Geobacter metallireducens GS-15: one gene and its partner. The protein of the gene in region 1 interacts with the protein of each later gene in a pairwise test. Links are inferred from orthologs where the notes say so. Each region holds a gene or a part of one and is shown on either strand. Other genes may lie near its edges.

Region 1 (15,641 bases):
GGCAACCCCCTCCTTGTGAACGACATCGAGAAGGACAAGCGGATCGGCATCCCCAACCGTCCCCGTTTCAAGACAAAGTCATTCGTCAGCATCCCCATCAAGCTCAGGGAGAGCGTCGCCGGCGTTCTGAACCTGTCGGACAAGAAGAATCAGGGGATTTTCACCGAGAATGACCTGAATCTGCTCATCACCTTCGCCGACCATGCCTCCATCATGATCGAGCGGGCCCTGTCCATCGAGCGGGCAGACTTCCTGGAACAGCTGTCAATCACTGACCCGCTGACTGGCCTCTACAACCGCCGCTTTCTCAAGCGTCGCATGGAAGAGGAACTGGCCCGGAGCATCCGGCAGAACCTCTCCCTCACCGTGATGCTCATCGACCTGGACAACTTCAAGATCTACAACGACCTCTGCGGCCACCTGGCCGGCGACCGGGCACTGAAGAAAATGGCACGGATCCTCTCCGACACCGCCCGGCAGATGGACGTGGTAACCCGCTACGGCGGGGAGGAGTTCTGCATCATCCTTCCCGGCACCTCCAAGAAGGAATCGCTCTTTGTGGCCGAGCGGATTCGGCGCGAGATCGAAGGGGAGGAGTTTTCACACGAGGAGAACCTCCCCCAGGGGCGCCTCACTGCCAGCATCGGCGTCTCCTCCTTCCCGGAGGACGGCAACGTCGAGGCAGTACTCGTCAAGGCCGCCGACGTGGCCCTCTACCGCGCCAAATCGGAGGGACGCAACCGGGTGGTTATCTCCGGCCCACCGCCGGCCGAGGAGGAACACGGCACCCGCCTCAAGACCGTCACTAATCTGCCATGAAAAAGGCCGCCCGATGACTCGGACGGCCTTTTTATCTACCCTCAACCTGCGCTATTTCCCCTCACCCGACCTTCGGCCACCCTCTCCCCAAGGGAGAGGGGCAGGGAGCCTACTCCACCACGGAAGCCTTGGTGATGAATACCGGCTCCACCGGCACATCGGAGTGGCCGGCCTTATTGCCGGTCTTCACCTGGGCAATGGCATCCACCGCATCCATCCCCTCCACAACCTGGCCGAACACGGCATAGCCGAACATATCAGGGGTTTTCCCCTTGTGATCGAGGAAGGCGTTATCCACCAGGTTGATGAAAAACTGGCAGGTGGCGCTGTCCACCACGGCGGTCCGGGCCATGGCCAGGGTTCCCCTGTTGTTCTTGAGACCGTTGGCGGCCTCGTTCTTGATGGCAAATTTGTATTTTTTCTGCTGCATATTCTCGTCGAGTCCGCCCCCCTGGACCATGAAATTCTTGATGACCCGGTGGAAGATGAGGCCGTCATAGAACCCTTCCTTCACGTAGGAGATGAAGTTGCGGACGGTGATGGGGGCCTTGTCCTTGAACAGTTCGACGGTGATGTTCCCCTGGGATGTCTCGATGACGACGCGGGGATTGGTTTCTTCGCCCATGGTGTGCTCCTTTCTCGATGAAAAATCGCTCTCTTGTACCACAAAAGCCGTGGCAGGAGAACCGTTTTCTGAATCACCCTGCCCACTTGCAACTTCCTTTGATGGGGATATGCTTGTGACGTTTCCGTCGTCAATAAATCCCACCAGGAGGTTCCCATGAACCGCATAACGGCACTACTCGCTGCAATCCTCGCCACCTCACTCTTTGCGGGCCCAGCCTGCGCCGCCCCCGAAAAAGCCGACGACATGACCAAGGCCACGGAGCTCATGGTCCAGCACCACAAGGGGATGGTCCGCACCGCTCCCGAGATGGCCAAGGTGGGGGAGCCGGCTCCGCCATTTACCCTCGATGCGGTGGTGGACAAGGAATTCAAGAAGGTGAGCCTGGGCGACTACCGGGGCAAGTGGGTGGTCCTCTTCTTCTACCCCGCCGACTTCACCTTTGTCTGCCCCACGGAGATCACCGGCTTCAACAAGGCCATGGATCGGTTCACGGAACTCAATGCCCAGCTTCTCGGCGCCTCCGTGGACAGCAAGTACTCTCACCTGGCCTGGATCAAGCGGGGGGACCTGGGCGACCTGAAGTACCCTCTCCTGGCCGACAACAAGAAAGAGGCGACGGCCCGCTATGGCATCCTCGACGAAAAGGAGGGGGTGGCACTGCGGGGGCTCTTCATCATCGACCCCAACGGTGTCCTCCAGTACCAGGTGGTGAACAACCTCTCGGTGGGACGGAGCGTGGATGAGACCCTCCGGGTGCTGGAAGCGCTCCAGACCGGCGAGCTCTGCCCCCTGGGGTGGAAACCGGGGGAGAAGACGATCAAATAAGCCTTATAAGCCTTCAATAACACGGAGAACCGGAGAACACGGAGTAGAATCAGTCAATTGCCATTCAAAACCATCTGATTGGCATCACCTGCTGAGACCCCAACCAAATCCATTAACGTTATTGATTTTCTCCGTGCTCTCCGTTTCTCCGTGTTATTCAAACTAACTTTTTCAGGAAAGTTTCTCCCGCATCCGGGCGAAGAAATCCTGGGCCATGGCCTCCTGCTCCTCCTCGGTGGCGGCCTTCTTCACCTCACCTTCATGAACTTGCACGAGCCGCTCCGGAATCTCCTCCAGGAAGCGGCTCGGCTGCCGCTCCAGGAGCTTGCCGTACTTCTTCCGGTGGAGGCAGCGGGTTATGGTGAGGTGCCGGCGGGCCCGGGTGATCCCCACGTAGCAGAGGCGCCGCTCCTCGTCGATGCTCATCCCCTCCTCCACGGACTTCTTGTGGGGGAGGATCTCCTCCTCGAACCCCACTAAAAAAACGAAGGGGAACTCCAGCCCCTTGCTGGAGTGGAGCGACATGAGCGTCACGGCATCCTTGCCATGCTCCTTCTTGTCCTTGCCGCTGAAGCGATCCTCGTCCATGAGGGAGACCTTCTCCAGGAACCCCGAGAGGGTCGCCCCCGGAATCCTCTCCTCGTACCCCGCCATGGAGTTGATGATCTGCTCCACGTTCTCCACCTTGCGCCGGGCCGTGGCCGGCTCCTCGATGGTACGGTAGAGCTCCTCCTCAAGGCCGATCCGGTCGTAGAACCCCTTCACCCGCGCCGCCAGATCTCCCGGACGGCGGAACTCCCCGGCCGCGCCCGTGATGAGCCGGTGGAAGGTCAGGACCTTCTCCCGGGTCGCGCCAGGGATGCCTTCGATCTCCTCCACCCTCCCCATAGCCTCCAAGAGCGGGCATTCGTGCTCCAGGGACCACTGGTTGATCTTCACCACGGTCCCGTCGCCGATCCCCCGGCGGGGGAAATTCACCACCCGCAACAGGGCCTGCTCGTCCAGGGGGTTGTCGATCACCTTCAGGTACGAGAGGGCGTCCTTAACCTCCTTGCGCTCGTAGAACTGCATCCCCCCCACGAGCACGTAGGGGATGTCCTCGAAGCGGAGCTGCTCCTCGAAGGCCCGGCTCTGGGAGTTGGTCCGGTAGAGGATGGCGAAGTCGCCGAAGGAGAGGTTATGCTGGTAGCGCTCCATCTGGAGCCGCTCCACCACCAGGGTCGCCTCCTCCTCGTCGTCCTGGGCGATGACCATGTCGATGGGGCGTCCCTCCCCCACATCGGTCCAGAGACGCTTCTCCTTCCGTTTCGCGTTGTTCTTGATGACCTGGTTCGCCGCCTCCAAGATCGTGCCGGTGGAGCGGTAGTTCTGCTCCAGCTTCACCACCCGGCACCCCGGGTAGTCCCGCTCGAAGTCGAGGATGTTCCCCACGTCGGCCCCGCGCCAGCCGTAGATGGACTGATCATCGTCCCCCACCACGCAGAGGTTGCGGTACTTCCGCGCCAGGAGCGAAATGAAGAGATACTGGGAGGCGTTGGTGTCCTGGTACTCGTCCACCATGATATAGCGGAAGCGCTCCTGCCAGTGGTCCAGCACCTCAGGGTAGTCCTGGAGGAGCCGCACCGTCAGCATGATGATGTCGTCGAAGTCGATGGCGTTGCAGGCGTGGAGGAGCGCCTGGTAGCGAGGGTAGACGTCGCAGGCCAGGAGCTCGTCGGGATCGTCGTAGCGGGGGACGGCCCGGTCCGGCGGGATGAGTCCGTTTTTCCAGCCGGAGATCCGCCAGAGGAGCGTCTCGGCGTCGAACTTCTTCCCGTCGGCGTTCACCTCCCGCATGGCCTGGCGGATGAGGCCGATCTGGTCCGAGGTGGTGTAGATGCTGAAATTCTTCTTGTAACCGAGCCGTTCGATGTCCCGGCGCAGGATTCGGACCCCCAGTGAGTGGAAGGTGGAGATGACCATCCCCTTGGCCTTGCCACGCCCAACCAGCTCGCGGACCCGCTCCTTCATCTCGCCTGCCGCCTTGTTGGTGAAGGTGACCGCCAGGATGTCCTCGGCCTTCACCTTCTTGTCGAGAAGGAGGTGGCCGATCCGGTACGTGATGACCCGGGTCTTGCCGGAGCCGGCGCCGGCCAGGACCAGGAGCGGCCCCTCGGTGTGCTCCGCAGCGGCCCGCTGGGGTGGATTGAGGGTGGAGAGGTCAAGCATAAAAATAATCCTCGAAACGGTTGAATCGGTGCTCCAGACGCACGACAGCCGGGCTGGTCGGCCCGGCTGTCATCATTGATAGCAGAGGTGTCGGGAGAAATGCAAGGGAGCGATTACCGTGCCAAGGGAAACCGGTTGGAACCATGTCTCCAATGAATTACTTCCGGCGCCTCAGCCACACCACTCCCCCAAGGCCGGCGCCCAGGAGAAGGAACGTGGATGGTTCAGGGATCGGGTCTGCCTCCATCGACAGGCCGCGAGAGGTCAGCATGCCGTTGGGAACAACGCTGAAATCGAACATTAAGGCCATCGAAAACGGATCGACATTGCTAACGCCATAGGGACCGCCGTTGAAACCGAACGAATCATGATCACTGGTTGCTGTATCGCTGAAGCTCGCAACCAGATCTCCCGAAAGCAGCGAGGCCCAGCCCTGGTCAAAGCTATCAAAATCTGCAAAAAGCACCGGCGCAGGATTCGGATTTCCCAGGGTATCAAATGGAACGAACGGAGCAGCATACTGCCCGTTGTTGGGATCATTATAATACCCCAGAGCAATAGTCGAGCCTGCCGCATTGGTCCACGTGCCGCTGCCGGTGACGAAAGTGGCATTGGTCGGCGGCTTGAAATCCGTATCACTGACCACGACGAAAGCGCGACTCGTGGTCCCCCTGGTATTGGTCACGGACGATGACGCGCTGGTGAGGATATTCGGCTCCAAGTGGGCGGTATGATATGAACCTTGGACAACAAAACCTGGGATGGGCTCAAAATTGTTCCCGAGGAGGATTGCATGAGGATTCGGATCAAGGTCACCTGCACCATTGTCCACAATTACCCGACTGTAGAAATTGGTGGGATCGGCGGTGTCATACACGGTCACTCCCACCTGGAGTGTCGACGCCTGTGTCGGATTTGACTGAACGAGGACCAGCACTACCATGCCGGCGGCAATTGCCAAGGCTTTACTGGTGAAACTTTTCATCTTCCCATTCATTGTCACTCTCCTTTCACAAACTGATTTGTACTTCCGATGGGTGTTGTAACGGTCCTCCTTTCCTGTGATTTTGACCCATCCTCACGGGAATGGGTAAGCATCTCAGATATCGACCGCGTTACGGCAGGTTCATAGTGCCAGCACAGGGTGGTAACAAAGTAAAACAACACAACCAACACAACGGCAACCAAACGGAATTATTGCACTTTTTTCAAAATTAAAGTTGCATAATCCAAGCCATGACGTAACATGGCGATTCTTCGCACGTTGAACATTAAAATTGAGCCAACATTAAAATATCATTACACTTTTTGTAAAATGTCCAGGGCACATCTGTAAGAACCCTCGACACACAGGCATAACTTAATGAAATCACAAGAAATAACGAGCCACGTTAGCTAATTTCAACTAATTGGGAGATGGGCGCTACATTGGCACATTGGCTTTGTCGTGGGGGGAAGGTCCGGTGAAGGGCTCAGGCATTGGAATCTCGAAACGGCAAATCGGTGCTCAAAACGCACAACAGCCGGGCTGGTCGGCCCGGCTGTCACCATTGATAGCAGAGGTATCAGGCGAAATACGAGAAGGCGATTACCGTGCCAAGGGGAAAGGCACCATCAATCTACAACGATTGGGCCCCGAAGGTATTGCACGCCCCGAAGTTGCCGGTGTCGAGGCCGGTTTTGAACCAGCGGACCCGCTGCTCGGAGCTGCCGTGGGTGAAGCTTTCGGGGACGACGTACCCCTGGGCCTGCTGCTGGAGGCGGTCGTCGCCGATGCTGGTGGCCGCCTGGAGCGCCTCCTCCACGTCGCCGCTTTCGAGAACCTGCCGGCTCCGGTCGGCGTGGTGGGCCCAGATGCCGGCCAGGCAGTCGGCCTGGAGCTCCAGTCGCACCGAGAGCTGGTTCGCCTGGGTCTTACCGCTCCGCTGCTGGAGGTCGTGGGCCTTCTCCGAAATGCCGAGGAGCGACTGGACGTGGTGCCCCACTTCGTGGGCGATGACGTACGCCTGGGCAAAGTCCCCCGGCGCCTTGAAGCGCTCCTTCAGGTCCCGGTAGAAGCTGAGGTCGATGTAGACCTTCTGGTCCAGGGGGCAGTAAAAGGGGCCCATGGCGGCCTGGGCATAGCCGCAGGCCGACTCCACGGCGCCGGTGAAGAGGACCAGCTTCGGCTCCTGGTAGGTCTTGCCGTTCTTCCGGAAGAGCTCGTGCCAGGTATCCTCGGTGTCGGCCAGAACCACCGACACAAACTGGGCAAGTTCGTCACTGGCGGGAGGCTTGCCGGCCTGTCTCGTCTCTGTCGGCGCTGTGAGGGGAGAGCCCCCCTGCTGCAGGACCACCGACGGGTCGATGCCGAAGTACATGGCGACCAGCGCGAGAATGATCGTGCCGATGCCGCCCCCCACCGCCTTCCGGCCAACGGTCATCCCCCGGCGGTCTTCCACGTTGTCGCTTCTCCGTCCGTCACTCCATCGCATGGCAAGGCACTCCTGTCATGGTCTGCCGATTGAATGCACACGGGGCGCGGATAACCCCCATGAACCATCCGCGCCCCGTGTCAGCTATTTCTTTGTCACCCGGACGTCGATCCTTCTGTTCTGCTGCCGTCCTTCCTCCGTGGCGTTGTCGGCAACCGGATGCTCCTCCCCGTACCCTTCGGATTCAAGGCGGGAGGGATCGATGCCCAGCTTCACCAGTTCCTGCATGGTGTTGCTTGCCCGGTCCCGGGAGAGCTTGAGGTTTGCTTGGGGATCACCCACGTTGTCGGTGTAGCCGCCGATCTTGATGGCCACCTGGGGGAACGCCTTGAGGATCGCGGCGATATTGCCGAGTTGCTCCTGGGATGAAGGCTTCAGCACGGCGCTGCCGGTCTCGAACTGGAGCCGGTCGAAGGTGAACCAGGTGGTCTTGTCCACGGGTCTCGCCCCATCCTGGATGAAGGCGAGGAGCTTCCGCTCGATGCCGAATTCGGGAATGTTCAGGGTGACGCCGTCGGGGAGCGTCACATCACCGAAGGCTCCCAGCTTCGGATCAACCTTGACGGCCGGTGCCTGCACTTGGGGCGGCGCCGGCTGGATTGCCGGAGTCTTCATGGAGCAGCGCTGGGGCAATGTGTACAGGAGGAAGGCAACCACGATGCCGGCCAGAATCCAGACGATCTTCGAGAGGGGGCCGGAGAAGAGGGCGCTGGGGCACGCGCCGCCCCCGAGGCCCGACAGGCTGGAGAGGCCGAGCAGGCCGGCCAGTCCCGCCGGGGCGGCCTGTTGCAGAAATGGCCCCTGGCCTTCCAGGAGCCCCGAAAGCCCCACCGCCCCCAGATCCTTCTCCTGTGCCTCCTTGCCGATCTTCCCCATGACGAAGGGGGCCAGGAGAGCCAGCAGCGACTGGGCGCTCCCCTTTCCGAGGCCGCTCACGGACGACAGCCACTCCGCAACCCCGCCGGCCCTGTTGCCGAGGAGCGAGCCGACGAGGGAGTTTCCCTGCTCCAGGAGCCCCTTGGTCGCCTCACCCCCTGCCAGTGACGCGGCCATCCCCGAGAGGGTATTCTCCCCGAACCCGCCGGAGCGGACCTGACCGAGAATCTGCGACGCACCGTCCGTCGACACACCCTTTGCCGCAACCCCACCCACCAATGCCGAGAGGGCAGCCGGCACCCCCTTCTGGACGGCCGGCGTTCCCTCCCCCAGAAAATGGCCGATCTGCCCCACTAGGTCACTGGTAAACATCCCGCTAAGCTGCTCCAACAGGTTCGTCGCCATGGCTCCCTCCTTGTGACGTGGCAATCACCACTATTCGCGCCGTGTCCGGCAGTGACAATTAAAACATACTTATTGCGACATTCAATCCTTTCGAGGTTTTAGCGAAAAGTCGCGTCCTTGTACCCTGCTCTACCGAAAACCAGAGGCGCCTGTAACCAATCCCTGCACAGCCCTGTTAACCATCCCGACAAATTGCCATGACATCCCCGCTATGCTATAAGCACCTATCATCAAACCACGGAGATTCACCATGGACAGAAACGCCGCCGAGCGGCGCATTGCTGAGTTGCGCGCCGAGATCAGGCGCCATGACCACCTCTATTACGTCCTCGACCGCCCCGAGCTCACCGACGCGGAATACGACGCTCTCTATCGCGAACTGCTGAAGCTGGAAGAGGAGCATCCCGAGCTGGTCACCCCCGACTCCCCTAGCCGGCGGGTGGGGGGGGCACCCCTGGAGAAGTTCAAGCAGGTGACCCACCGGATCCCGATGCTCTCACTGGAAAACGCCTTTACCGATGGCGATATCGCCGAGTTTGACGCCCGGGTGAAGCGCGCCCTGGCGCTTCCGGCCGGGGAAGAGATCGCCTACGTGTGCGAACCGAAGCTGGACGGGCTTGCGGTGGAACTGGTCTATGAGTACGGCACGCTCACCGTGGGCTCCACAAGGGGCGACGGGGTCGTGGGGGAGAACGTTACCCAGAACCTGAAAACCGTCAAGAGCATCCCCCTGCGGCTCGAAGGGGAGAATCCCCCGGAGCTCCTGGAGGTGCGGGGCGAAGTGTTTCTCCCCCTGGCGGCCTTCCAGCGGCTGAACGCCCAGCGGGAGGAGGAGGGAGAGCCCCCCTTCGCCAACCCCCGCAACGCGGCGGCGGGCTCCCTCCGGCAGTTGGACTCGCGCATCACGGCCCGGCGCCCCCTCACCATGTTCTGCTATGCGCCGGGAGAGATTCGCGGCGCCGATTTCGGCAGCCAAGGCGAGTTCCTCTCCGCCCTCCGGCAGCGGGGGCTTCCGGTGACCTCCCTGGCACGTCAGGTGACGGGAGTCGCCGGGGTCCTCGCCTACTATCGCGAAATGACCGAAAAGCGCGACACCCTCCCCTACGAGATCGACGGGGTGGTGGTGAAGGTGGACTCCTTTCCCCTCCAGCGAGAACTGGGAGAAAAGAGCCGCTCTCCCCGCTGGGCCGTGGCGGTAAAGTTCCCCCCCCGCCAGGCGGTCACGGTCATCGAGGACATCGTCCCGTCCGTGGGGCGCACCGGGGTCATCACCCCCACGGCGAACCTGCGCCCCGTGGAGGTTTCCGGGGTCACCGTCTCCCGGGCCACCCTCCACAACTGGGAGGAGATGGAGCGCAAGGACATCCGCATCGGCGACACGGTAGTGATCGAGCGGGCCGGCGACGTGATCCCGGCGGTGGTTAAGGTGCTGACGGAGAAACGCTCGGGGAGCGAGCGGTTCCTCCCCATTCCCGCCGCCTGCCCCGAGTGCGGCTCCGAGGTGGTGAAGATCCCCGACGAGGTGGCGGTCCGCTGCATGGGACTCTCCTGCCCGGCCCAGATCCGGGAGTCCATCATCCATTTCGCCTCCCGCAACGCCATGGACATGGAGGGGCTCGGCGAGAAGTACATCGAGCAGCTCCTGCGGCTGGGGCTCGTGGGTAACGTGGCCGACCTCTACACCCTCACCAGGGACGATTTCATGAAATTCGACCGGATGGGGGAGAAGCTGGCGGAGAACCTCCTGAACGCCATCGAGGCCAGCAAGAAACGGGAACTCTCCCGTTTCATCTTCGCCCTCGGCATCCGCCACGTGGGGGAGCACACGGCAAAGCTCCTGGCCACGGCCTTCGGGAGCATCGACAACCTGGCCCGGGCCACGGAGGCGGAGCTCCTCTCCATCCGGGAGATCGGCCCCCAAGTGGCCCAAAGCATCACCACCTTCTTCCACAACGAGGGGAACCGGGAGACCATCCGGCGGATGGTGGAGGCGGGGGTGGAGCCGACGGTGGAAGAGAAAAAGGTGGGGGGAAAGTTCACCGGCAAGACCTTCGTCTTCACCGGTACGCTGATCCGCTTCAGCCGGAGCGAGGCCCAGAAGATGGTGGAGAGCGAGGGGGGCCATGCGGCCGGGTCGGTATCGAAGAAGACCGACTACGTGGTGGCCGGGGACGAAGCAGGGAGCAAGCTGGACAAGGCCCGGCAGCTGGGGGTCACGGTTCTCGCCGAGGATGAATTTCTGCAGATGCTGGAGGGAGAGCAATGACCATGAAGATTCGCGCCATCGTCACCGTCAAGGGGCTTGTGCAGGGGGTCGCATTCCGCCATCACACGGTACTCCAGGGAAATCAGCTCAGGGTGACCGGCTGGGTGAAAAATCTACCAAATGGCGACGTGCAAGGATGCTTCGAAGGGGACGAGACAGACGTCCAGGCCCTTGTTGAATGGTGCCACCACGGCCCTTCCCGAGCCCGGGTCGACCGGGTGATCGTCGAACGAAAGTCTTTTAGAGGAGAATTCGACACTTTTGACGTGCGGTACTGAAGATACGCAGCAATGATTTCATTTTGCTAGACCCGACCCCGCCCCCTGAGCCCTCCACTGTGGCGCATCTGGGTCTGGGCATCGCCGGGTGGCGTCGGAACAAGAACTGAACCGACACGCCCATTCGTTACGCGCAGAAAGAGGCTTCCTGTTCGGGAAGCCTCTTTTTCGTTCAACAGCGTTGGAAAGTCGAAGTCAGCGGATCGGCCAGCTCTTCTCCAGTCCCTCGGGGTAGAAGTTCTCCCGGGTCCGGTTGTAGTAGCCGTACTGGATCCGGGGAAACTCCCGCTTCACCCGCTCCAGCATCCGGTACATGCCGATCCCCCGTCCCGTGACCCCCATCCGTTTATTGTAGAAGTCGGGATCGATGGAGAGGTTCCGCATCTGGATCATGTCCAGGCCGGTGTCGCCGATGAACCGCAGGAGCGCCTCCACCTCGTCGGCATTGTCGGAGAGCCCTGGCGAGACCAGGTAGTTGATCATCACGAAAAGCCCCCGTTCCTTGGCCAGCCGCACCGATTCCTTCACGTCGGCGAAGCGGTACCCCACCGGCCGGTAGTATTTGTCGTAAAACTCCTCCCGCACCGAATTCATGGAAAAGCGCATAGAGTCCATCCCCGCGTCGCAGAGCATGGCGATCCGGTCGAGGAAGGAGCCGTTGGAGTTGAAGTTCACGATTCCCCGGCTGGTGGCCTTCTTCAGCCGCCGGGTCGCCTCGGCCACGGTGTCGGCCTGCATGATGGGATCCCCCTCGCACCCCTGGCCGTAGGAGACGATGGGCTCCGGCGCCTGCTCCAGGTGCGGCAGGGCCAGCTCCACGATCTCCTCGGGCGTGGGGACGAAGCCGATCCGCTCGTGATTGGACGGGCAGCAGTCCGAGGGCTGGAGGCTGATGCACCCCAGGCACCGGGAGTTGCAGGCCGGCGACGTGGGTAGCGGCGCCTCCCAGCGGCGGAAGAAAAGGTTCTTGGCGGCGAAGCAGTGGTAATCCACGGCGCAGCGGGCAAGCTGCTCCAGGAGGCGGTTGTTGGGCATCTCCGCCAGCCGCTGTCGCACCAGGGGATCCAGCTTCCGGTCGTCGTAGTTGTTCGGGTTCCAGTTGTCGTTGGTATCCACCCTTGAGGCGGCCACCACGAAGCAGTCCCGCTCCTCGTCCCACCCCACGGCGGTGTAGGACCAGAGCGGCAGGTGCACCTTCTTCCTGCCGTAATCGCAAGCGGGAAGCAGCGTCCGCACGTACCCCGGCGCCATGAAGGCCGACACCGCCTGCACCGGCAGGTTTCGCCGCCCCTCCCGGACCGTGGGCACGGTCACGAATTTCCGCTGCTTCTCGTCCCAGGCAACTGGCGGGGTATCGGGGATGGTGAAGAGCCGGCTCCCCTCGGGGAGCGGAATCAGCTCAACCCCCTCGGGGAGCACCGCCTCGGGGCCGCTCATGCCGGCCATGCAGAGGTCGGGGTGGTCGAAGATGTTCCCCTTGGCGTCGGCATAGAGGAGTTTTGGAAGGGTTTTTCGTTTCATGGCGTTACCTTACCACGGACCGGTGAGCGTTGCCAACCGGCCATGATCTTTCAGGAAAAATGAAGAAAATACCCCAGCGCTCCGGCGCCGAGGATGACGAAGAGGGGACTCACCTTCGTGAACTGGAGAATGGCGAAGCCGGCGACGAAGAGGAGAATGTCCCGCGCCGAGCCGAGGGAGGTGCTCCCCAGCTTCCAGCCGGCGGACGCCACGAGCCCCACCACGGCCGGCACGACCCCGTCCAGCACCTCGCGGATCAGGCGAATGTTCCGCAGCCGCTCGTAGCGCCGGGTAAGGAAGACCATGAGGGCGGTACAGGGGAGGAAGATCGCGACGGTCCCCACCAGGGCGCCGGCAAAGCCTCCGGCCCGGTATCCCACGAAGGTGGCGAGGATCGCCAGGGGGCCGGGGGTGAGTTGGGAGAGGGCCAGTCCGTCCAGGAACTCCTTCATGGTGAGCCAGTGGTACTGGTCCACCATGATCCGGTGGAGAAGCGGAATGAGGACGTACCCTCCCCCCACGAAGACCAGGCCGATCTTCAGGAACGTCCAGGCAATGGTGGCAAGGGACCCCATCAGTGGTGCACCTGACGGAACCGGGCCCGGGCCAGGGACCAGAAGGCGGTCAGAGCCAGGAGCGCGAGGCCGTTCACCTGGAAGAACGCGGCGAGCCCGAAGGTGAGAAGGGCGATGGCCCACGGCTCCACACCGCGAATCTTGCGGCCCATGCCAATGGCCGCCACCAGGATCAGGGCGATGATGACGGGGTTGGTCCCCTGCAGGGCCGACTGGAGTTCGGGAAGTTCATGGTAGCGGAAGTAGAGGAGCGAAAGGAATGAGACAATCAGAAACGACGGGAGGATGAAGGCGAACGCGGCCACGGTGCCCCCGATGCGGCCCCGGAGGGTGCACCCGACGAAGGTGCAGGAATTGAGGGAGAAGGGGCCCAGGAACTGCCCGAAGGCGAGGCCGTGCATGAACTCCTCGTGGCTGAGCCATTCCTTGTCGTGGACGCAGACCCGTTCCACCAGGGCCACCACCGCCATCCCCCCGCCGAAGCCGGTAACACCGATGATGAGGAACGTGCGAAAAATTTCCCCGAGGGATACCCGATTACCTGTCGTTTCCATGTAATTCCTTATAGCAAGGGGCATCCGTGGGGGGCAAGGGAAAAGCCATACGGTATACGTGCTTGCATAGAATCTTCTGGTAAAATTATACTCGTCGTTTGGGTAGTGGATCTCAGCGGTCAGAGATGGAAGCGATCACCATGTGCAAGAAGGTTTTCATCGCGGCAACGGGAATGAACTCGGGCAAGACCACCATCAGCGTCTCGCTGATGCACCTGGCCCGGAAAAAGTACGGCAGGGTCGGCTTCATCAAGGCCATCGGCCCCAAGTGCCAGCTCTTCAACGATATCACCGTCGACATGGACGCGGCCCTCATGGCGCGCATCTTCGGCCTCGAAGGGGACATCAACCATATGTCGCCGGTAGTGCTGGAGCGGGGCTCCACCAAGCGCTTCATCGACGGGGAGATCCCCACCCTCTGGCCCGCGGAGCGGATCACCGAAGCAGTGCGGGAGTTGGAGCGGAAAAACGACTACCTCATCATCGAAGGATCGGGCCACGGCGGGGTCGGTTCCGTCATCGGCATGAACAACGCCAAGGTGGCCAAGCTGGTGGATGCCCCGGCCATCATGGTCTCCGGCGGCGGCATCGGCAACGTCATCGACTCAGTCCAGCTGAACCTCCCCCTCTACCGGATGGAGGGAGCCGACCTGCGGATGCTCCTGGTCAACAAGCTCATCCCCGAGAAGCGGGAGACCTCCCTCTCCTACCTCCAGCGGGCCTTCACCCCCCACGGCATCAACGTCGTCGGGGCCTTCGACTGGTCGCCGATCCTCGCCAACCCCACCCTCAACAACATTGCGCGGCTCCTGGCCCACCCCCTCAGGGGGGACCAGAGCCAGGGGACCCGGATCATCCACCATATCCAACTGGGGGCAGCCTCGTCCCAGAAGGTCATCGACGGACTTGCCGAATCGACCATGCTCCTGGTCACCAGCTCCCGGGACGAGCTCCTCGTCACCCTCTCGTCCCTCTACAACATCCCCGCCTACCGGGAGAAGATCGCCGGCCTCGTGGTTCCCGGCCACGCGCCGGTCTCCGCCATCACCCAGAAGATCCTCGACGACAGCTCCATCCCCTACATCCGGATCCACGAGACCACCGCCGACATCTTCTCGGCCATGAAATACCACGTCTCCAAGATCAGCGCCGAAGACGCCGAGAAGATCGATCTCGTCAAGGCCCAGGCGGAAAAGGTGCTGGATTTCGACGAACTGGACCGGATGCTGTCATAGGGGGCAGGGCGAGGGGTGTAATTCCCTCTCCCCGTGGGAGAGGGTGCCCGGAGGGCGGGTGAGGGGATATTCGCCTCGCCGCACCATCGCCTCAAGGGTCGCGTCCAGGTACTCCCGCTGGCATGCCACACCGTCCACCGCACCCGTTTCCACCAGCCTCATGAAGCGGCAGCCACCGAAGCAGAGGGGGAGGTAGGCGCAGTCGAGGCACTCCTCCTGCTTCCAGGCGTCCATCCCGTACGCGTCCCCTGCGCTGCCGGCGCCGTTTCGTAGATGGCCGGCAACGAACGCCGGCCGGCCGATGAAGGCGGGACAGCGGTAGATGGCCCCATCGGTGTCGACCACCAGATCGGTGTCGAACTCCACCATGCAGGCGGCCGGGGCCGGTTTAGACGTCAGGTACCCTCGTTTCACGATCTCCTCCCGAAGGACGAGGGACGCCTCCACGAGCCACGGCTCAGTGAGTCCGCCGCACCCTTCCGAAAAGTCGGGAAGCCCCGCAACACCCTCCCGGCCGATCACCGGATCGAACCTGACGAGACGGACCCGCTCCGGGGTGAGCCCCGCGACAGGGAGAATGTCGAGGAGTTGGGGGAACTCCCGCCAGGTGTCGCGGGTGTAGTTCCCGCCGATGGCGATGCCGATCAGGCCGCACACCTCCCGCAGGTTGGCGATGATCGCGGCAAAGCTCCCCTCTCCCGAGACAAAGGGACGCAGCCGGTCATGGATTTGCGGCGGGCCGTCGAGGGTCACCTTGGCGCCGTCCAGGCCGAGGGGGAGAAGATCTTTCACCAGCGTCCGGGTGAGGAGGGTACCGTTGGTGACCAGGCTGAAGGAAAACCGGTCGCCGCCGGTCGCCCGCAGCGGTCCGGCGATCCGGCGGATCAGGTCGGGGCGCAGCAGCGCCTCGCCGCCGTAGAAATTGAGCGAGACCCTCCGTCCCCGGGCCAGGTGTTCCCGCTCCACCAAGGATACGA
Region 2 (15,808 bases), 480 kb from region 1 along the record:
GCCACCTCTCCCTTGGCCGTGTGGATGCGGACTCGCTTCCCCGGCGTCAGATGGGCATCCACCCCGCCGATGGGAGCGAAGAAGATGAAACCGTTGTCGTCGATGTACTTCACCTGGAAGCCGATCTCGTCCGAGTGCCCCACGATCATGACCCGCGGAAGGTCTTCACCCTCGCCGCGGATGAGGCCGAACACGTTCCCCATGACATCGGTGGTCACTTCGGCAAAGGGGGCGATGTAATCGCGAAAGACCCGCTGGGCCGGCTGTTCGTAGCCGGAGGGGCTTGGGGCTTCGACCAGCTGTTTGAAAAAATCGAGGGACTCCTGACGCATTGATGGCTCCTCTCCAAAATCTGTCACGACGGGGCTGTCGCCCCATCAATTCACATGGGATATTTGCCGAGATCGGCGGGATCGAGGTTTTCGAGAAAATCCACAAAGCGGCGCGCATCGGCGTCGGTGAAGCGTTCGTCGGTGTCACCGTTGCTCTTTGCAATCTTGTTGAGTAGGTGGTCCGCCACCATGACCGGCAGGGAGTGCTTGAGGGCCAACACCAGGGCCTCGGGGATCCGCACCGGGAGCAGCACCGTCTCGCCGTCCAGCAAAACCCCCACTGAAGCGTCGAAGAGGCCGTCCTTCATGTCCTCGATGACAATCTCCGCCACTTCTGCGTCCAAATGACCGAGCAGCGCCGAGAGGAGATCCTTGCGGTCGCTCTTGGCCGCGGCGTCATGGCGGACGAGTTCGGCCACGATGTACAGGGTGTCGCTGCTGTTGATCCAGATGGGGATGGTATTCGCCTCATCGGCATCCTTGAGGAGGACGACCGGCCTCTGGGCGATGGAGTCGAGGGCAAAGCCGTGGATGTTCATCTTCAGGTACATGGGTGCTCCGTTTTCTTATTGAAAAACTGCGAGTTCGCCCAGGAGCGAATTCGGGTAGCCGCGAGTGATGCGCACGTCGACGAGGGAACCTGCGAGGGAGGGATTGCCGGCAAAGTTCACGATCAGGTTGCCGTCGGTGCGGCCGTAGAGCTGGTCTCCCCGCTTGCTCATCCCTTCCACGAGGACCGCCTGGCAGGTGCCGACAAAGCCGGCATGCCTCTCAATGGTCATGTCCCGCTGGAGCCCCTGAACCCGTTCCAGGCGCTCCGTGGTCTCCTTGCGCATAATCCTGTCGCCGAGGGACGCGGCGGCGGTCTCGGGGCGGGGGGAATAGGCAAAGGAAAAGATGTCGGTATAGCGGACCTCCTCCATGAGGGAGAGGGTCTGGAGAAAATCGGCCTCCGTCTCACCGGGGAAGCCGACGATGATGTCCCCGGTTATGAGGATCTCCGGGCGAGCCGCCCTGAGCGCTGCCACCTTTTCCAGGTATTCCTGCCGCGTATAGCCCCTGTTCATGCGTGCCAGAATCGAATCGCTCCCCGCCTGGGCCGGCAGATGGATGTGTCCGCAGAGCTTGGGAAGCTCGGCGAAGCAGGCAATGAGCTCCGGTGAGATATCCTTCGGGTGGGAGGTGGTGAAGCGGATCCGCTCCAGGCCGTCGATGGCCGAAATTTCCCGCAGGAGCCCCGCAAAACTCAGCTCACCCGGCGTCTTCAGCCCGTAGGAGTTGACATTCTGGCCCAGAAGCGTCACCTCCCGCACGCCACCAGCCACGGCGCTGCGAATCTCTCCGATGATCTCGACGGAACGGCGGCTGATCTCTCTTCCCCGCACGTAAGGGACGATGCAGTAGGAGCAGAAGTTGTCGCACCCCTGCATGACCGTCACGAAGCGGGTTACGCCCCCCCCTTCGTCGGCTTGCGGGAACAAGTCGAGCCTTGCCTCGTTGTCGATGAAATCCACCGCGGCCCTGCGCTCTCCCTGCTCCGCGGCCCTGACCATCTCCGGCAAAAGATGGAGGTTGTGCGTTCCGAAGACGAGATCGAGCCACGGCACCCGCTTCAGGAGCCGTTCCCCCTCCTGCTGCGCCACGCACCCCCCCACGCCCAGAAGCAACCGTCTGTCACGCTTAAGCTTCCGAAAGCGGCCCAGGTAGCTGTAGACCTTGTGCTCGGCCTTTGCCCGCACGCTGCAGGTGTTCACAATAATCAGGTCCGCCTCCGATGAATCGGGAGTCTGGGAGTACCCCTCCCCCCTCAGGAGCGACGCCACCTTCTCGGAATCGCTCACGTTCATCTGGCAACCAAAGGTTTCGATATACAGAAGTTTTTCGCCGGTCACGGGTCCTCTTTCCTGCGGATAATTCGATAGATATTACGAAATTACGCCGCGTCCCGTCAACTGCGTATTTGCCGTATACCGCACAAGCGGGATAAAGTCCGGCAATGGCTTCCAGCACCCAATATGTGCGGGACGAAGATTGCCCCATATCCCCTTCTCTCTTGCCACCATAGGCCACGAGATTTTTAGCTTGACTTGCCACTCCATTCAATGCTAACTAATTGACTTTCAAAATTATCTGAATCCACTCGTAATACATACTGGAGGTGTAGTTTGGCTCATCACAAGTCGGCCCTGAAAAGAATCAAGCAAAACAAGAGAAAGCAGTTCAGAAACAAGTCCATCCGCTCCGGTCTGCGGACTTTCATAAAGAATGTGCGTGAGGCAGTCGAGGCCAAGGATGCAGCCAAGGCCAAAGAAGCCCTCCAGGCAGCGATCCCGGTCATCGACAAGGCGGCCACCAAGGGGATCATCCACGCCAATGCCGCATCCCGCAACGTTTCCCGTCTCACCAAACTGGTGAATACCCTCGGGTAACCATTTTTTCTATATGCACTACTAAAAGGGACTCCCGACAGGGGTCCCTTTTTCTGTGACGCTGCACGGTCAAATGCCTTGCTGCATGAGATAATTTCCTCCCTCTTGCTACCGGGAGCCCATCCCACAGACGTCCATCACAAGCTTTTCCAAAGTCAGGGTCGGCCGTTTCGCCCCTCCCCCCTTCAAGGCAAGGTCGGTAGCATAGAGGCCCTCAAAAACTTTTTTCAATTCTGAGGCGGAAAAGTTCCGCGCCTGTGCCATGACTCCCTTGATGAAGTAGGGATTGATCCCGGCAAGGCGGGAAATGTCCTGCTGGGGGACTTTCTGCGCCATCAGATCACGCACTCGCCAGAGCTGCCGAAAGTGCCGCGCGATCATGGCTAGAAGCATAAGCGGCGCCTCCCCGTCCCTGAGTATGGTGGCCAGGCTTCGGAGCGCCTTTACCACGTTTCGCTCCCCGAGGGCATTCGTAAGATCGAAAACACTCTCCACCTTCGTGTCGGAGACAATTCCCCGCACATCCTCCACAGAGATCGTCTCACGCTGCCCCACGTACAGGGCTACTTTTTCCAACTGGGTGGAGAGTTCGCCCAGGTTGTTCCCCACCAGATAGACCAGCATCTCGGCCGCCGCCGGTTCGACCCGCTTGCCGAGCCCCTTTGCCTCCTCACGGATGAAGGCGCCAAGCTGATTCTCATAGGGGCGCTTGCACTCCACAAGCTCCCCCTTCTTCTTCATCTCCTGGAAAAACTTCTTCCGCTGGTCCACCTTCTCCCCCATGAAGACGAGACAGGTGGTTGGCGGAGGGTCGGCGACACAGGAGGCGAGAATCTCCAGGGCGGCAGCGGAGAGATCTCCGGCCCGCTTCACGAGGACCATCCGTCGATCGGCGAACATGGGGAGCGTCTGGGCAACCGAGGCAACCTCGTCCCCCTTGCACTCGTTGCCGTAGAAGACATCCAGATTGAAATCGCGGAAATCGGGGGGGACAGCACTATCCATGAGCCGCTTCACGGCCCGTTCCATGAGGTGCGGCTCGTCCCCATGGAAATAATAAAGGGGAGAAATCTCTCCCCGGTCCAAGGCTTTATTGAATTCGTCGATTTTCATGGGCTCGAAGAAGTCGGAACAGGGACTCCATGGACATCAGAAATCTTCCGTAAGGTGAATATAGACTTCCCGCGCCATCTTGCGGCAGATCTCCCGAATCGCGGCATCCTCGCTGTTCTGCTGGACAACCAGATCGGTCAGGGCGGGAAAATCCTGAGTAGACGTGATGACACCCTTCCAGACCACCTGGCCGGTGTCGTTCCGACGCAGCGCTACCTCCGCAGTAACCGTGGCGCGGTATTCCTTCACCTCGTCCTTGGCGGTATAGGAGGCGTGGGAGGTGCCATAGGTGAGGACAGTTCCCGAGAGAACGAGATCGCCTCCTCTCTCCACAAGCCGGGTACCCTCCCTCTTGGCCAACTCATCTACGATAATATCGGTAAGGGTTGCTTCGATGTTTGGCCTGAAGCTCCGGTTGGTAAAGATGGAAACCTGCAGGGTCTTGCCTTCGAGCTCAGCCCCGCCCCGCGCCGGTCTCATGATGTGGTAGCCGCACCCGGCAATAACCAGCATGGTCACGATTGCCACCACAAGACGCACAATGCTCCCCTTCAGGGTCGACATAGACCCGTCACCCCACCACGATGTTGAGAAGCTTACCCGGCACATAAATCGCCTTCCTGAGCTGCTTCCCTTCTATCCACGGCTTCACCTTCTCGTCGGCGAAGGCAGCGGCCTTGACCTGCTCCTCGGTAGCGTCAGTGGCAACCGTCACCTTGCCACGGAGCTTGCCGTTCACCTGGACCACGATGAGGAATTCCTCGTCCACAGCGGCTGACGGATCAAAGGAGGGCCAACCGGCCGCCTCCACCCCTCCTTGGTGGCCAAGGGCCTCCCAGAGTTCCTCCGTCACATGGGGAACAAAGGGGGAAAGCATGATGACGACACTCTCGATGGCTTCCGTGAGGACCGGCCCGTTTTCCGGCGCATTCTTGGGCTCGAAGGCGTAGATGGCGTTCACCAGTTCCATGATCGCGGCAATGGCGGTGTTGAAGTGGAACCGCTCGTCGATATCGTCGGTGACCTTGCGGATTGTTTTGTGGACGGCACGGCGGAGCCCCCGGGCATCGTCGGAGAGGGAAGCCGAATCAACGGCTCCCCCCTTACCGACAAAGGGGAGAAGATCGCAGACAAGACGCCAGACCCGGCTGAGGAAGCGGTAACTCCCGTCGACCCCCTGGTCACTCCAGTCCAGATCCTTCTCCGGCGGCGCGGCAAAGAGGGAGAAAAGTCGTGCCGTGTCGGCCCCGTACCGGTTAATGAGGGCATCGGGATCCACCACGTTCCCCTTGGACTTGCTCATCTTGGCGCCGTCCTTGATGACCATCCCCTGGGTGAGGAGGTTCGTGAACGGCTCGTCAACGGTCACATACCCCAAATCCCGCAGGGCCTTGGTAAAGAAGCGGGCGTAGAGGAGATGGAGCACCGCGTGCTCGATGCCGCCGATGTACTGGTCAACGGACATCCAGTACTCGGCCCGGGCCTTGTCGATGGGGCCGGCGGCGAAATCGGGGCAGCAGTAGCGGAGGAAGTACCAGGAGGACTGGACGAAAGTGTCCATGGTATCGGTCTCCCGGCGCGCCATCTGGCCGCACTGGGGGCAGGGAACATTCACGAAGGAGTCGAGCTTCTTGAGGGGGCTCCCCCCCTCTCCGGTGAACTCCACATCCATGGGGAGCACCACTGGCAGGTCCTTTTCCGGCACCGGCACCACGCCGCAGATATCGCAGTAGATGACCGGGATCGGGTTCCCCCAGTAGCGCTGGCGGGAGATGCCCCAGTCCCGCAGCCGGAAGTTGACGGTCTTGGTGCCGATCCCCTCCTTTGCCAGGTAATCGGCGATCTTCTCCTTCGCCTCGTCGCTCCGCAGTCCGTCAAAGGTGCCAGAGTTGACCATCGTCCCCACCTCGGTGTAGGCGGTGGCCATTGCGGCGGGATCGAGGGTTTCGCCCTCCGGTTGGATGACTACCTGGAGCGGCAGATCGTACTTCCTTGCAAACTCGAAGTCGCGCTGGTCATGGGTCGGCACGGCCATGACCGCGCCGGTGCCGTAGTCGAGAAGGACGAAGTTGGCAAGAAAGACCGGCATCCGCCGGTTGGTCACCGGGTTGATGCAGTAGGAGCCCGTAAAGACCCCCTCCTTCTCGAAGTCCTCGGCGGTCCGCTTGATCTTGTCGGTCTTCTTCACCTTGTCGATGAAGGCCTCAACCTCGGCCCGGCGGTCAGGGGTTGTCAGCTCCAGGGCCATGGGGTGCTCGGGGGCCAGGGACATGAAGGTTGCGCCGTAGAGAGTGTCCTGGCGGGTGGTGAACACCTTTATCTTGGCGAGGCTCCCCTCCACGGGAAAATCGATTTCGCAGCCGTAGCTCTTGCCGATCCAGTTGCGCTGCATAGTCAGCACCCGCTCGGGCCAGCCGGGGAGCTTCTCGGTATACTCCAGAAGTTCCTCGGCGTAGTCGGTGATCCGGAAGAACCACTGCTCCAGCTCCTTCTGGGTCACCTCGCTGTCGCAGCGCCAGCAGGCTCCGTCCTCCACCTGCTCGTTGGCCAGAACCGTCTCGCACTTGGGGCACCAGTTGACGTAGGAGGTCTTCTTGTAGGCTAGCCCCTTCTCATACATCTCAAGGAACACCTTCTGTTCCCACTTGTAGTAGTCAAGGTCACAGGTGGCCAGCTCCCGGTCCCAATCATACGAAAGACCCATCTTCTTGAGCTGGCTCCGCATGTAGGCGATGTTCTCGTAGGTCCACTTGGCCGGGTGGCTCTTATGCTGAATGGCTGCATTCTCCGCCGGCATGCCGAACGCGTCCCACCCCATGGGATGGAGGACATTGAAGCCGCGCAGCCGCTTGAAGCGACCCACCACGTCGCCGATGGAGTAGTTGCGCACGTGCCCCATGTGGATGCGCCCCGAAGGATAGGGGAACATTTCGAGGAGATAGTACTTGGGCTTGGAAGGATCTTCTGTGACCTTGTAGGTCTTATTCTCCTCCCAGATTTTCTGCCACTTCTCTTCGACGTTTCGGGGGATGTATTTCTCTTCCACGACGTGCTACCTCCGGTTGGCGGGTCAGTAAGGGATTAAAATCAAAGGTTTGTTTTTAGCATAAAAACGCCGGCCATGCAAACATGTTCACAGGGCCGGCGGGGGCGACGAAAGGTGATGGAGGCTGGTTCAGGGATGCATCAATAGAGCCTCTGGTGACACTTCTCGCAGTGGATGGGATCCTTAACACTGAAGGCCATGCTGAAACCGTGGCAGGCGCCGCACGACTGTCCCTGCTCCATCTCCTTCATGGTATGGGATTTCCTCCCGGCGCCGGCCACGATAATCTTGCTGTGGCAGTCAACGCAACCGTATCCCTTGGCGGAGTGGGATTTATGGCTGAAGAGGACGCTCCCCACATCGCCGGGAAGCTCGTACTTGATCCCCTTGGTGGCCGGATGGCACTTCTCGCAGGCACCGGCGACGCCAAAGGCACTCTTGCCGTCATGGCAGGCGCCGCACGATTTGCCCTTCTCCATGTCGGCCATGGTCCAGCGCCGGTTCTCGGAATCAGGCTTAAAGAGGGCATCGTGGCAGTCGGCGCACGAATAGGCGTTGAGGTGGAAGGTATGGCTGAAGAGAGCGCCCGGTTCCTTGAAGGAGATCTCCTTCACCGGATGGCATTTGGTACAGTTATCCTTCACGGTGAAGGCGCTTTTCCCATCGTGGCAGGCGCCGCACGAGCCCCCTTTCTCCATGTCGGCCATGGTGTGGCGCCTGGCCGATGCGCCGGCTCCGAAGATCCCGTTATGGCAATCGGTGCAGCCATGGAGGCCTGCGTGGAACGTGTGGCTGAAGCGGGTGACTCCCGTCTGGCGGACCGGAATCGCCACCTCCACGGTGGAGGTATGGCAGGTGCCGCACGATCCCTTGACGGTGAAGGCGATCGAGCCGTCATGGCAGGCGCCACAGGAATTGCCCTGCTCCATCTGCGCCATGGTCCAGCGCTTGTTTCCGGGACCGGAGAGGAAGAGCCCGTTATGGCAGTCGCTGCAGGTTTGGGATTCCAGGTGCTTCACGTGGGGGAAACGGGCATCGTGGGGAAGGATCACATCCCGCAGGGGATGGCATTTGCCACAGTTGGCGGCAGTAGTGGCGGCAAAGGCGGTCTTGCCGTCATGGCAGGCGCCGCACGATTTTCCCTGCCCCATCTCGGCCATGGTGAAGCTCTTGCGCCCCGCACCGGCGGTGAAGATGCCGTTGTGACAGTCTCCGCAGCCATACATCTGGCGGTGGAAATCGTGCCGGAAGGCAACCGTGCCGGCAGCCCCCGTCTTGAAGCTCACATTCCGCGTCTTCACGTGGCAGCGGTCACAGTTGCCCCGGACGCCGAAGACGGTCTTGTCCTCGTGGCAGACCCCGCAGGAGAGTCCCTTCTCCATTTCGGCCATGGTGTAGCGGCGGCTGTTGACGCCACCGACGAAGATACCGCTGTGGCAGCTGCCACACCCCAGCAGAGCTGTATGGATCTTATGGCTGAAGAATGCATCGCTTTTCGCGAAGGTCACATCCCTGACAGCCGTATGACACCGGCCGCAGTCCCCCTTGACCGAGAAGGCGGTACTGCCGTTGTGACAACCGCCGCACGACTGCTGGGTCTCCATCTCCAGCATGGTGTAGCGCTTGCTTTTGGGGCCGGCCACAAAGAGCTTGCTGTGGCAGTCGCCACAGACATGGCCGAATCCCAAGTGGGCAGCGTGGCTGAAGGTGGCGTCGGCAGCAAAAGGGATATCCCGCACCGTGTGGCACTTGGTGCAGTCCCCCTTGACCGAGAAGGCGGTTTTGCCGTCGTGGCAGGCACCGCACGAACGTCCCCCTTCCATCTCCTTCATGGTAATGTGGGGGTTATCGGTACGGGCGCCGAAGATGGCGTTGTGGCAGTCGGCGCAACCGTAGGCGCCGAGCCCCAGGTGGAATTTGTGACTAAAAATGACGGCGCCGAAATTGGGGATATCGACCGGCACCTCCTTTGTCACGTGGCAGCGGGTGCACTCGCCGAGGGCGAAGGCTCGCTTCGCATTGTGGCAGGCGCCGCAGGACTTGCCCGCCTCCATCTCCTTCATGGTCACCGGCGCCGACTTGGTGCCGATCGTGAAGATCTTGTTGTGGCAGAGGGTGCAGTTGTTGCCGAGGGCCTTCAGGTGGACGGGATGGCTGAAGTTAATGGCACCGGCGGTGTCGGTCTTGAAGGTAACAACCTGGTAATCCTTGGCAAAGAGGAGCACCGGCAGAAGGAGGAGCAGCATGGCGGGAATGAACAGGCGTTTCACGGGAACTCCGAACAATTTTTAGCCGATTCGTAGCAATTCCCTTGCCACGGCAAGGATTTTGCCGGCCTGAATCGGTTTCGTGAGATAGTCGTTGGCCCCGAGGGCAAGGCCGCGCTGGCGGTCCTCGGCAGCCCCCTCGGTGGTAATGATCACGACAGGGATGTGCCTCAGGGACGGATCGTTGCGGACAAGGCTCACGAGCTTCAGGCCATCCATGATCGGCATATTGATATCGGTAAATATCAAGTCAAAACTATCCCCTCCCAGCTTTTTCAGGGCATCAACGCCGTCGGTCGCCTCCACCAGCGCAACGCCAGGGAGCCGCCGCAGCGTGAAGGAGATAAGCTGCCGCATGGTGGGCGAGTCTTCTACGACAAGTATCCTCTTATCGGACATAGTCATGGATCTCCGGTGCAATAGGCTACTTCGTCAGGAGATTGATGAATCCCTGCATGGTGGAGCGCTTGCGCTCCGAATCCGAGTAAAGCCTGGAACTGAATATGGCGGTTGCCGCATGGCCGGCAAGGAGTGTGAACAGTTCATAGTCCACCGGCACAAAGGCTTTTTTCTGGATCAGGAGCTTGTAAATGACGATGACTCCGATCACTTGATCCTTGATCTTGAGGGGTATGCAGACCATGGGATTCGAGAGGTCTCGCACGTATCCCGCCGGATCCTCGAGGAAGTGGCTCTCGCCGGTAGCGGCGATGGCCCCGATGGTCCCCTCGCCGGGCCGCACCTTCGGCACATCATCAAGGGAAATGCCCTCGGCGGCAACGGCGCCCAGCAGGCCGGCCTTCTCGTCGATGAGCATGACGGCGAATTCCTCGGCCCCGATCAGGTTGATGATGATCTCGGTGATGACCTTGAGAACGTCATCAAAATCGAGAATGGAGTGGAGTTGGTAGCTGGCTATGTAGAGGTTTGCCAGATTGTTGTTTTCCTCTTCGATTTCCACATAGCGGGTGGCGAAATCATTGTTCTCAGCCTCAATCTGCCTGATGCGGCCGAGAATCTCGTCCTTCTCCCGCTCCAACTCCTCGATGCGGGCGGCGAGAAGCCGGTTTTCCTCGACAAGGGAAGCCGGAGCCCCTCCCTTGCGCTGGTGTTCCTCCAGCTGAAAAATCCGATATCGAAGCCGCTCGTTCTCCTTGAGGAGATCCTGGGTAAATTCCGCGCCCTTCTTGAAGAGCTGGAGGAATTCGTCGGCCCGCACATGCATCCCTTTTTCATCACTCTTGTCATCCATCGACATGACTTGCTCCCAGCACCACACTTGTTTATACGGCGCGGCGGTTACGCAGCGGACCCTCGGCCTGCTAATCAAGGTCGGTGGCCACTCCGCAACGCATACGGATTTCCCGCGCAATCAGATCGAGGGGTACCACCTTATCAACCACACCCGTGGCGATGGCCTCCCTCGGCATTCCAAACACCACTGCCGAACTCTCGGCTTCGGCAAGGGCTTGTCCTCCCGCGCCTTTGATGGCCCGCACCCCCCGGCTCCCATCGTTCCCCATGCCCGTAAGCACTACGCCAAGGGTCCGCGGTCCAAAGACTTCCGCACAGGAGGCAAGCATGGCGTCGACCGATGGGATGTAGCGATCCTCGGGAGATGGTTTGCGCACCCTCACCACCACTGAGCCGGAACTCTTCTCGAACACCATGTTGTGGCCGCCGGGAGCAATCAGCACCCGCCCCGGCCACACCGTATCGCCGTCGGCCGCTTCCTTGACCTCGAAAACGGAGAGGCGGTTGAGGCGCTCCGCGAAGGTTCGCGTGAAACCGGCGGGCATGTGTTGAGAAATAACGATCGCCAGGGGAAGGGCCTCGCGGAACGAAGAGAGAATCCGCTGGATGGCGGGGGGGCCGCCGGTGGAAGAACCGATGGCCACCACATCGAGACGGCACGGCACCACACGTCGCGGCTCCGCTTCCGCCTTTTTCGGGGCGACAGGAGGGGGAGCCAAAACCTCCACTTTCTCACGGCGGATGATCTCCTTCATGTTCAGGGAAAAGACGCCCCGCACCTTCTGCTGGATATCGTCGGTTATGGTAAGGAGTTCCTCGGAAATCCCCTGGCTCGGCTTGGCGACGAAATCGACCGCTCCCAGTTCAAGAGCCTTGAAGACCTTCTCGTCATCACTCTTGGCGCTGATCACAATGACCGGTGTCGGACAGTACCCCATGATGATCCGCAGGAGAGTGAAGCCGTCCATCTTGGGCATCTCGAGGTCAAGGGTCACGAGGTCGGGCTTCAGATCAATGACTTTTCTGATCCCCTCCTCGCCGTCGTTGGCGTATCCCGCCACCACCACCTCGGGCATGCTTTCAAGCATTTTGATAATGGCCCGCCGGTTGAAGGCGGAATCGTCGATGACGACAACCCTGATTTTTCTCATAATCCACCCCCTGCCCCGCCCGGGAAGGGCTTCTGGTAGACCATGTCGTTCTTGAAGTGTTTAAGGGTGAAGGCCGTGGAGATATTCATGAGCGATTCGGAGTGACCCAGGAGGAGATATCCCCCTTCGTGCAGGGTCCGGTAAAAGGAGTCAATCACCTTCCGCCGTGCCAGCTGGTCGAAGTAGATGATGACGTTGCGGCAGTATATCACGTCCATGCAGCCCAGCAGCGCGATGCGGTTCGCGTCGAGGAGGTTCAGGTGGCTTATGGTGACCAGTTCCCTCACCTTGTCGTTCACCCGGTACATTCCGTCCTGTTCGGTGAAGTAGCGACGGATGTAGCTGTCGTCGGTCACCCGGAAGGAAGACTTGCCGTAGAGACCCTTGCGGGCCTGCTGAATCACCCGCTGACAGATGTCGGTGCCGATAATTTCCACCTGCCAGCCGGCGAAACCGCCCATTTCCAGAAGGAGCATGGCGATTGTGTAAGGCTCTTCACCGCTGGAGCAGCCGGCGCTCCAGATGCGGAGCGTCCGGTCGCCGCTCTTCATTTTCATCGCGCGCAGAGCGGGAATGATCTCGTCGGTAAACGCCTTGAGCTGGAACGCCTCGCGGAAGAAGTAGGTCTCGTTGGTGGTGAGGAGATCCATGATATCCGAGAGTTCCTGGTCCCTGTTCCGGTTATACTTGAGGAAGTGGTAGTAGTCCCTGAACCCTGCGAAATGGTGAAACTGCAGACGCTTGGAGAGGCGCTTTTCCAGCAGGTAGGTTGCATCGCTATCAAAGTAGAGGCCACAATGATTGTAGATGAGATCCCGAATCAGGCGGAACTCCTCATCGGATAGCGGTATTTCCGGTTCCAGGGTGAACATTACCGCCACCTTCCGAGAAGGTCCCGGAGCTCACCCCGTACGAGTTCGTCCTGCTCGGCTTCCAGAGCCTTGCGCAGGTGCTCGGCCGCTCCCTCGCCGAGAAGATGCGCCATGGCACGGGCAGTGGCACACCGCACGTCCCAGTGGGGGTGTCGGAGAAGGCTGTCCCGGTACTCGTCAATCCAGGAGGAACCGCTGCGGGAGAGGATGTCGATGGCAGATTTCACCACCTCCTCGTCACTGCTCTCAAGGCCCCTTCTCACGAGCAGAAGTGCCCGGTCGTCCCCAAGACCGGCCAAGGCTTCGAGCGCAGTGATAAGCACGACCCCATCCGCCTTGCCCAACAGATCCTCGATGGCATCAAGCGCCCGCTCGCCGCCCATCTTGCCGAGGCTCCTGAGGGCAGCGCAGCGGACCCACGGATCTTCATCGTTGAGCGAAAGGATCAGAGAGTCCACGCTCCCCTCACCCTGCATCTCACCGAGTCCCGTAGCGGCGGCGATCCGCACATCAGGGTCCTCGTCCACCAGCGCCATGACCAGGTTCCCGAGGCATTCGGGAAGGCGCAGGCCCGCAAGAGCGGTCACAGCACTACGCCTCACAAGGGGGCTCTCATCCTTCACCAGAAGGGCAAGGCGCTCCGGATCGGCCAGAGCCGCGAATATCCGCGCGGCATCCTGTCGGTTATCGGGGTTGGGCGACGTGGAAAGAGTCCTGGCGATGGCAGCCACCTTCTCCCGGCCGGTGGGGGCAAGACGCACAAGAGCATCCACGGCCCCCTTGCGCACGTCTTGCTCGCTGTCGTCAAGCAGCACTCGAATCTGATCCAGCAACCCGGTAAGGCCGATCTTACCTGCAGCCACCACAGCGGCATTGCGGACCGAGTACCGGTTACTCGCCATGGCCTCGCCAAGATACGGCGCCGCACCACCAAAGCCCATTTCTCCCCACAGATAAATGATGAAGGTTTTTTCCTCATCATCGGCTTTGGAGAAAGCTGCAAGCAATGCGGCCATCCCACCCTCTCCCATAATCCGGAAACCCTGGAGACACGTGCGCCGAAGCCGCTCGTCGCGGCATCCCTCCAGAAGGGGCAGGGCCGCACGCTCATCACCGATAAGCGCCAGAATCCCCACAAGTGACTCTCTCACCTGCCGATCGGTGGTATCAAGGGATGCGATGAGATCATCCACGCACGGTTTCCCCCTGAAACCCGTGAGATGGTCATCAACCTCCCGTGCGTACACCGCGGGGAGTCTCCCCCTGAGGCGCGCCAGGGCGCAGGCCGCCGCTTCACGGACTGCCCGGACACGGTCCTGGAGCCCCTCCAGGATTACAGGTACGGCATCACGGTCTCCCACTGCGCCAAGGCACTCTATGACGGGACGCTTCAGGAGAGGATCCGCTACAAGGGGAGCAAACACCGGGATGGGAACCGGTTCCCCAATCCGGGTAAGGGCGCCGAGAACCGAAAAGCGGAACCAGACATCACCCGTTGCCAGGGCCTCAACCAGAGGCGCAACCGCGCGAGGGTCGCCGATCTTGCCGAGATTCTCCGCCGCTGCGGCAGAAACGTTGGCATCGGGATCCTGCAGTGCTTCCACGAGGGATGGGATGGATGAACGGTCGCCGATGCTGCCGAGGATGTCGGCGACAAATTTCCGTACGTCATGATCAGGGTCTTTGAGGTGGTCAAGGAGAAGCGGCACACTCCGGGATTCCAGGCGCTCCAGGGCCTCCACCGCCGAGTTCCGGAGCCCGGCGTTGTCGGAGGATGCAAGCAGGCCGATGAGCCCGTTCAGGGTTGAGTCATCAAGGGGCACGGTGAGAAGCGTGTTGACCGCCTCCTTGCGTACCCGCCAGCTCCCGTCCCCCATGGCTGAAAAAAAGAGTTCACGACTCCTGGCGAGAGGATGGCGACCCAGGCCGATGACGGCCTGTCGACGCTCCTCGTCGTCGGCACCAGTAAGTTGAGTACGTATGTGTTCAAGATCGCCCACTGACGGTCTCCTTGTCGAACTGTCAGGATTCCCGCACACACTGCGGGTATCCTCTTTTTCCGGAATTATCGGGCGGGAGTTGCGCCCGATGCCCGTGAGAAGCCGGCGAGAGCCGATGTTTCACGGCTGTTCAGAATAGTGTCAAGATTGAGAAGCATGATGAGGCTGTCGCGGACAAGACAGACGCCGATCAGGTACTCGGTGCTGATCCCCTCGGCCACATGGGGAGGGGGCTTGATGTCATGGGCTTGGACCGTAACGACCTCGGTGACGTCGTCCACGACGAGCCCCACGAGTTGGCGGGACACGGTTACCACCAAAAGCCGTGATTCCTCCAGCGGAGCGCGTTCAGGAAGCTCGAACCGCTTGCGCAGATCCATAACCGGAATGACCGTGCCGCGAAGATTGATTACCCCTTCCACAAAGGACGGTGTCCTGGGTAGCTTCGTCAGGTGCTGAGGCTTGAGGATTTCCTTGATCCTCATGATGTCAGCGGCAAAATTCGCATCACCCAGACGGAAACAGGCAAGCTGAATTTCCTGGATGTCGGTTTCCATCATCATCCCCCCTGGGGCAGCACATTTAAATGGTTTCTGTCTGGCTCCCTCCCGTTAAGGAGAGAGGAGATCCTGAATTATCTCAATGATCTTTGCCGACTTGAACGGTTTGGTGACGTAGGCCGACGCGCCCGCCGCCATCCCTCGCGCGCAGTCCTGCTCGCTCTTCTTGGCCGTAAGCATCACGACGGGAGTGTGTGCCGTTTCGGGATTCTGCTTGATGCGCCGGCAGACCTCAAAGCCATCTATCTCCGGAAGCATGATGTCGAGGATGACCAGATCGGGCCTGGTCAAGCCGACCTGTTCAAGGGCGGCCACCCCGTCGGTGGCACCCACCACTTCATACCCCCTGGACGTGAGGAGAATGCTTTCAAGCTTGAGAAGGCTTTCCTCATCCTCGACGATCAGAATTTTTTTCTTCGTCATGTCTGGACCCTTTCGCGCCATTAAAATGGGGCACGATTTCAGAGCAGCAACACGTCAAGAACCTTTTCCATTGCGAGCATAATGACGATCTTTCCGTCATGGCGTCCGATACCGGAGACAAATTCACGATCTATGCCATCGAGAACCGCAGGGGGCTGTTCCACGGTGTCTGCAGCAATCCGAACCACCTGGGTCACCTCGTCCACAAGAATACCACAGAGACCATCACCTTTCTTCACCACGATGATGCGCTCTTTCCCTCCCCCTTCTTCCCGGCACAGGCCAAGGCGCTCCCGGAGGGCGAATACGGGGATAATGATGCCGCGCAACGAGAGCACACCGGCGATGAAGGGGGGTGCAT

What was found.
Region 2: the proteins of ligA (region 1) and leuS interact in binary tests that used the Escherichia coli proteins (3 or more experiments, as listed by UniProt). The link is inferred for Geobacter metallireducens GS-15 from one-to-one orthologs.

Annotation. Positions count from the first base shown.
Region 1 is NC_007517.1:3,074,807-3,090,447, forward strand. What follows is about bases 8,065-10,993. They hold ligA (NAD-dependent DNA ligase LigA), read left to right. Parts: upstream 8,065-8,485; coding sequence 8,486-10,501; downstream 10,502-10,993. Other genes in these bases: GMET_RS13670 (OmpA family protein), read right to left, coding at 8,065-8,235; GMET_RS13680 (acylphosphatase), read left to right, coding at 10,498-10,779; GMET_RS19300 (PEP-CTERM sorting domain-containing protein), read left to right, coding at 10,803-10,889; GMET_RS13685 (radical SAM protein), read right to left, coding at 10,975-10,993. Also shown: GMET_RS13640 (diguanylate cyclase), read left to right, coding at 1-819; GMET_RS13645 (peptidylprolyl isomerase), read right to left, coding at 929-1,444; GMET_RS13650 (peroxiredoxin), read left to right, coding at 1,754-2,272; GMET_RS13655 (ATP-dependent helicase), read right to left, coding at 2,444-4,480; GMET_RS13660 (PEP-CTERM sorting domain-containing protein), read right to left, coding at 4,638-5,477; GMET_RS13665 (KPN_02809 family neutral zinc metallopeptidase), read right to left, coding at 6,100-6,954; more of GMET_RS13670, read right to left, coding at 7,039-8,064; more of GMET_RS13685, read right to left, coding at 10,994-12,300; GMET_RS13690 (chromate transporter), read right to left, coding at 12,351-12,875; GMET_RS13695 (chromate transporter), read right to left, coding at 12,875-13,429; GMET_RS13700 (AAA family ATPase), read left to right, coding at 13,570-14,664; gptM (geopeptide radical SAM maturase), read right to left, coding at 14,659-15,641. UniProt on the Escherichia coli protein: DNA ligase that catalyzes the formation of phosphodiester linkages between 5'-phosphoryl and 3'-hydroxyl groups in double-stranded DNA using NAD as a coenzyme and as the energy source for the reaction.
Region 2 is NC_007517.1:2,601,673-2,617,480, forward strand. What follows is about bases 4,184-7,279. They hold leuS (leucine--tRNA ligase), read right to left. Parts: upstream 6,921-7,279; coding sequence 4,446-6,920; downstream 4,184-4,445. Other genes in these bases: lptE (LptE family protein), read right to left, coding at 4,184-4,438; GMET_RS11600 (cytochrome c3 family protein), read right to left, coding at 7,061-7,279. Outside these bases: GMET_RS11565 (M42 family metallopeptidase), read right to left, coding at 1-332; GMET_RS11570 (bifunctional nuclease family protein), read right to left, coding at 383-883; tRNA (N6-isopentenyl adenosine(37)-C2)-methylthiotransferase MiaB, read right to left, coding at 899-2,224; rpsT (30S ribosomal protein S20), read left to right, coding at 2,498-2,761; holA (DNA polymerase III subunit delta), read right to left, coding at 2,870-3,874; more of lptE, read right to left, coding at 3,911-4,183; more of GMET_RS11600, read right to left, coding at 7,280-9,190; GMET_RS11605 (response regulator), read right to left, coding at 9,209-9,586; GMET_RS11610 (GAF domain-containing protein), read right to left, coding at 9,612-10,445; GMET_RS11615 (protein-glutamate methylesterase/protein-glutamine glutaminase), read right to left, coding at 10,510-11,592; GMET_RS11620 (CheR family methyltransferase), read right to left, coding at 11,589-12,464; GMET_RS11625 (HEAT repeat domain-containing protein), read right to left, coding at 12,464-14,464; GMET_RS11630 (chemotaxis protein CheW), read right to left, coding at 14,530-15,021; GMET_RS11635 (response regulator transcription factor), read right to left, coding at 15,076-15,447; GMET_RS11640 (chemotaxis protein CheW), read right to left, coding at 15,486-15,808.